Rhodovastum atsumiense: one gene and its partner. The main gene of each other region encodes a partner of the protein of the gene in region 2 in a complex. Links are inferred from orthologs where the notes say so. Each region holds a gene or a part of one and is shown on either strand. Other genes may lie near its edges.

Region 1 (3,033 bases), 910 kb from region 2 along the record:
GGTCCAGTGCCCGCTATTGGGCGCGACGAGGTGACGGATGCGGCCCAGCCGCTCCAGCCGTTCCCGCAGCCGGTCGCTGAACCGCGTTGGCGCATGCAGCAGCAGGTCGCCGTTATCCAGCCGGATGACGGTCATGCGGACCGGCAGCACCCGGCCCATGGCCCCGGGCAGCAGGCTGTCGACGATGAAGACCTCGCCACTGACCTGCTTGGGCAGGTCGAGCGGCGGGTAGCCCACCTTGCCGGGGGACACCGCGTCGGCCCCCAGCAGCCGCGCCAGCCACCCGGATTTCGACCCCGGACCGCTGACCGGGGTGGTGTCGCTGAACGCGACCACCGCCAGTTCCGCCAGCCCGGCGCCGATCAGCAGGGCGCGCTCGCGGGGGGGCTGGCCTCGCAGCAGCAGGCCGGCGCCGCACAACGCCCCCGCGCCGAGCGCGTCGAGCGCGAGATGCCGGCGCATGCTCAGGCCGGGCCGGAGGCCGGCCTCGTAGTCGGTCACGAGGGCGTAGCTCGCATGGTAGGTGCCCGCCGCCCCTAGCACCGTCCGCACCGGTGGGCTCAAGGCGCGCCATGCGGACAGCCCGCCGAACAGCGCGGCCACGGAATAGTCGATCACGCCATGCAGCCGGGTCGGGATCATCGTCTGCTGCCTCGGTTCCGGGACTGCCGAGGCAACGGCGCAGCGGCGGGAGGGATCCAGGGAGGCGCGTCACAAAGGCAGGCTGCCCTGCCGCGTCTTGCGCCCGCCTTCCGCCGTCACCTTCGCATCACCGTCGGCGAAGTGCAGCCGCAGCTCCGTCCCCGGCTTCACCGTAACGGCCGAGGTCACCGGCGTTCCCTTGCGGTCGAACACCAGCGCGTAGCCGCGTGCCAGCACCGCCTCGGGCGAGACCGCTTCCAGCCGCCCCGCCACCCCGTCCAGCCGTGAGCGCATCTCGCGCAGGCTGGCACGGATCGACGCCACGCTCAGCCGGGGCATCACCCGTGCCCCTGCCTGCTGGCGCTGCGCGGTGCTGTGCTGCAGCCCCGCCCGCAGCCGCTGCCCGAGCAGCGCCACCGCGCCCTGCCGCGCCTCGGTGATCTGTTTCGGCGGCGGCAAGTGCCGTTCCACATCGACCAGCGCCGCGCGCCGCCCCGCCACCAGTGCCGGCAGCGCCACCAGCAACCGCCGGCCGCGTTCCTCCAGCGCGGCGCGCCGTTCCCGCAGCATCGCCGCCAGATCGGGCAGCCGCGCGGCGCTGCGGTCCAGCCCCGCGCGCCGCGCCGCCAGGAAGTTCGGCAGCGCCAGTCCCAGCCGCACCGCGCGGTCGTCCAGCCGTTGCCGCGCCACCCCCACCAGCGAGGGCAGGTCCGGCAGGCCGCGCTCGGCCCGCTGCAGCCGCAGCCGGCGCTCCTGCGCCAGCCGGTTCAGCGCCCCGGTCAGCCGCGCCGCCTTCTGCGCCAGATCGGCCGCCAGTTCGGTGCGCGAGGGCACCGCCAGCTCGGCCGCCGCGGTCGGGGTGGGGGCGCGCCGGTCGGAGGCGAAGTCGATCAGCGTGGTGTCGGTCTCGTGTCCCACCGCCGAGATCAGCGGGATGCGGCATTCCGCCGCGGCACGCACCACCACTTCCTCGTTGAAGGCCATCAGGTCTTCCAGGCTGCCACCGCCGCGCGCCACGATCAGCACGTCCGGCCGCGGCACCGTGCCGCCCTCGGGCAGCGCGTCGAAGCCGCGGATGGCGGCGGCGATCTGCGCCGCCGCGCCCTCGCCCTGCACCGGCACCGGCCAGAGCAGGATCGGGCGCGGGAAGCGGCGCAGGATGGTGGTGCGGATGTCCTGGATCACAGCGCCGCGCTCGCTGGTCACCACCCCCACCACGCGGGGCAGCAGCGGGATCGGCTGCTTGCGCTCCGGCGCGAACAGCCCTTCCTCGGCCAGCCGCTGCCGCAGCATCTCGATGCGGGCGAGCAGCGCGCCGGCGCCGGCGTATTCCATCCGCTCAATGATGAGCTGGTAGGTGGACCGTTCCCCATAGGCGGTGATGCGGCCCTGCGCGATCACCTCCACCCCGTTCTCGGGGTCCAGCCCGAGCCGCGGCACCGAGGATTTCCAGACCACGGCGGCGATCTTGCCGCCCTCGTCCTTCAGGGAGAGATAGATGTGCCCCGAGGGATAGCGCTTCAGCTCGGTGATCTCGCCGCGCACCCGCACGCGGCCGAACGCCCCTTCCAGGGTGCGCTTCACCGCCCCGGAGATCTCCGAGACGCTGTATTCCGGGATGTTGCCGGCCGGCAGGAGTCGCGTTTCGCCCATCGGGGCACCCTATGCTAGACGCCCGCCCAACTGAAGGAGGCTGCGGGATGCGCGTGCTGGTGGTTGGATCGGGCGGGCGGGAACATGCGCTCTGCTGGGCGCTGGCCGGCAGTCCGCTGCTGACGAAGCTGTGGTGCGCGCCCGGCAATGCCGGCACCGCCGAGTTCGCCGAGAACGTCCCGATCGGCGTGCTCGACATCGCCGCCCTGGTGCGATTCGCCAAAGAGCAGCAGGTCGATCTCGTGGTGCCTGGCCCGGAAGCGCCGCTGGTGGCCGGGCTTGCCGACGCGCTCGGCCTGGAAGGCATCGCCTGCTGTGGCCCCTCGGCCGCCGCCGCCCGCATCGAGGGCAGCAAGAGCTTCACCAAGGAGCTCTGCGACGCCGCCGCCATCCCGACGGCGCTGTGGGAGCGCTTCGACGACGCCGAGGCCGCCCGCGCCTTCGTGCGGCTGCGCGGCGCGCCGATCGTGGTGAAGGCCGACGGGCTCGCCGCCGGCAAGGGCGTGGTGGTGGCGGCAAGCGTGGCCGAGGCCGAAGCCGCCATCGCCGCCTTCATGGAGGAAGGCTCGCTGGGCGAGGCCGGCCGCTCGGTGGTGATCGAGGAATGCCTGGTCGGCGAGGAGGTCAGCCTGTTCGCCCTGTGCGACGGTACCCACGCGATTCCGCTCGGCGCGGCGCAGGACCACAAGCGGGTGGGGGATGGCGATACCGGCCCCAATACCGGCGGCATGGGCGCCT
Region 2 (2,752 bases):
ATCGCCTCATACGCCATGCCGGCGCTCATCGAGCCGTCGCCGATCACCGCGATCACCTGGCGGTCGTCGGCGATGCCGCGCGCGCGCTTCAGATCGCGCGCCACCGCCATGCCTAAGCCCGCCGAGATCGAGGTCGAGCTGTGCCCCGCCCCGAACGGGTCGTATTCGCTCTCCGCCCGCTTGGTGAAGCCCGACAGCCCCCCGCCCTGGCGCAGCGTGCGGATGCGCTCGCGCCGCCCGGTCAGGATCTTGTGCGGGTAGCACTGGTGCCCGACATCCCAGATCAGCCGGTCGCGCGGCGTGTCGAACACCGCGTGGATCGCCAGCGTCAGCTCGATCACCCCGAGCGAGGCACCGAGGTGCCCGCCCGTCACCGACACCGCCGACACCGTCTCCGCCCGCAGCTCCGTCGCCAGTTGCCGCAACTGCTCGACCGAGAAATTGCGCAGGTCCGCCGGCACCCGCACCCGGTCAAGCAACGGCGTCTTCGGGCGCGGACTCGTGGCCGGCCCGTCTCCTGTCGGTGCGTTCATCGTCCGATCCTTCGCCGCCTCAGTTGCGCCGGGTGACCACGTACGCCGCCAGTTCGCGCAGCAGCCCCGCCTTCGCGCCGAAACTCTCCAGGTGCCGCGCCGCCTGCGCCGCCAGCATCTCCGCCTGCGCCCGCGCCCGCGCCACCCCCAGCACCGACACCATCGTCGCCTTGCCCGCCGCCAGGTCCTTGCCCGCCGTCTTGCCCAGCTCCGCCGCCGTCCCCTCCTGGTCCAGCACGTCGTCGGCAATCTGGAACGCCGCCCCCAGGTCGCGCCCATACGCCGCCAGCGCATGACGCTGCGCCGGCCCCGCACGTCCCAGGATCGCCCCCGCCTCCGCACCGAACTGGATCAGCCGGCCGGTCTTCAGCGCCTGCAGCCGCGTGATCTCCTCGGCCGTGAGCACCTGCCCCTCCGCCACCATGTCGATCATCTGGCCGCCCACCATTCCGCGCGCCCCCGCCGCCAGCGCCAGCGCCGCTACCAGCTCGCACCGCGCCTCCGGGTTGGAATGCGTGTCCGCCTCCGCCAGCACCTCGAAGGCCCGCGTCTGCAGCGCGTCCCCCGCCAGGATCGCCGTCGCCTCGTCAAACGCCTTGTGGCAGGACGGCTTGCCCCGCCTCAGGTCGTCGTCGTCCATCGCCGGCAGGTCGTCATGCACCAGCGAATAGGCGTGCACCATCTCCAGCGCCGCACCCACCCGCGCCGCACACCGACGGTCCACGTTGAACAGCCGCGCCCCTTCCATCACCAGGAAGGCCCGCATCCGCTTGCCACCCCCCAGGCAGCCATACCGCATCGCCTCGATCACGCGACGCTCGGCCCCTTCCGTCAGCGGCAGCAGGTCTTCCAGCGCCGCTTCAACCTCCGCCGCAACCCGGCTCAGCGCGGCGGTCAACGACTCGCTCATCACTCCACCGGCCGCAGCGAAAGGGATCCATCGGTGCCGGCGACGATCGCCTGCACCCGCGCCTCGGCCTCGGCCAGCTTGGCCTCGCAATGCGCCTTCAGCCGGGCGCCGCGCTCATAGGCGGCGATGGCCTCTTCCAGCTTCTGCTGGCCGCCTTCCAGGCCGCGCACAATCTTCTCGAGCTCGGCGAGGGCGTCTTCGAAGGAAAGGGTGGCGAGAGCGGGTTCGGCCGCGGCCGCCGCTGGAGGTGGCATCTGGCGGGGGCCGGACATCCGCAGTCTCCTCGATCGGACACAACTGTCACAGAAGTGCCCGTTCGTAGCCCTTCAGACCGGCGGCGCCAACCCCGCGGCGGACCAGATAGTCATCCGTGCAACAATGCCCGGACATGCGCGGCCGTCGCAGCCGCCAGCGCATCGAGGTCGTAGCCCCCCTCAAGCAGCGAGACCAGGCGGCCCCGGCAGTGCCGGCCGGCGATCTGCAGCAGGCGTTCGGTGATCCAGCGGAAATCCGCCGTCTCCAGCCGCAGTTGCGCCAGCGGATCGAGCTTGTGGGCATCGAACCCGGCCGAGATGATCAGCAGGTCGGGGCCGAACGCCTCCAGCGCCGGCAGCAGCATGTCGTCCCACACCTGGCGGAAATCACTGCCGGTCGAGCCCGGTGGCAGCGGCGCATTGATGATGTTGTTGGCCACCCCGCGCTCGGAGGCGGCGCCAGTGCCGGGGAAGCAGGGCAACTGGTGGCTGGAGGCGTAGAACAGCGTCGGGTCGGAAGCGAAGATGTCCTGGGTGCCGTTGCCGTGATGGACGTCGAAATCCACCACCGCCACCCGCTTCAGGCCCCAGCGGGCCTGGGCATGCCGCGCGGCGATGGCGGCGTTGGAGAACAGGCAGAAGCCCATCGGCTTCGAGCGCTCGGCATGGTGGCCGGGCGGACGGGTGGCGACGAAGGCCTGGCGGGCCCAGCCCTCCATCACCGCGTCCACCCCCATGATCGCGCCGCCCGCCGAGCGCAGCGCCGCCTCGGCGCTGCCGCTGCTCATGACGGTGTCGTTGTCGATCGGCACCGAGAGGCCGGGCTCGGGGCGGATGTTCAGGATGGCCTGGATATAGTCGGCGGGATGCACGCGCTGCAGCTGTTCCTCGGTCGCCACCGGGGCGTGCTCGCGGATCAGCGGCAGGAATTCCTCGGTCTCCAGCGCCCGCAGCACGGCGCGCAGGCGGTCGGCGCATTCGGGATGCCAGGGCCCGGTATCGTGTTCGAGGCAGGCAGGATGGGTGATCAGCGCGACCGCCACGGACGTCTCCCT

Evidence for each region.
Region 1: the proteins of NBY65_RS07790 (region 2) and xseA are in contact, whole or in part, in a cryo-EM structure (PDB 8TXR), measured with the Escherichia coli proteins. The link is inferred for Rhodovastum atsumiense from one-to-one orthologs.

The regions. Positions count from the first base shown.
Region 1 is NZ_OW485601.1:2,660,456-2,663,488, forward strand. Bases 4-2,966 are described here. They hold xseA (exodeoxyribonuclease VII large subunit), read right to left. Parts: upstream 2,296-2,966; coding sequence 712-2,295; downstream 4-711. Other genes in these bases: NBY65_RS12140 (DUF4336 domain-containing protein), read right to left, coding at 4-642; purD (phosphoribosylamine--glycine ligase), read left to right, coding at 2,343-2,966. Also shown: more of NBY65_RS12140, read right to left, coding at 1-3; more of purD, read left to right, coding at 2,967-3,033. UniProt on the Escherichia coli protein: Bidirectionally degrades single-stranded DNA into large acid-insoluble oligonucleotides, which are then degraded further into small acid-soluble oligonucleotides.
Region 2 is NZ_OW485601.1:1,747,113-1,749,864, forward strand. The notes cover bases 71-2,752. They hold NBY65_RS07790 (exodeoxyribonuclease VII small subunit), read right to left. Parts: upstream 1,698-2,752; coding sequence 1,443-1,697; downstream 71-1,442. Other genes in these bases: dxs (1-deoxy-D-xylulose-5-phosphate synthase), read right to left, coding at 71-533; NBY65_RS07785 (polyprenyl synthetase family protein), read right to left, coding at 553-1,443; NBY65_RS07795 (histone deacetylase family protein), read right to left, coding at 1,808-2,740. Outside these bases: more of dxs, read right to left, coding at 1-70. UniProt on the Escherichia coli protein: Bidirectionally degrades single-stranded DNA into large acid-insoluble oligonucleotides, which are then degraded further into small acid-soluble oligonucleotides.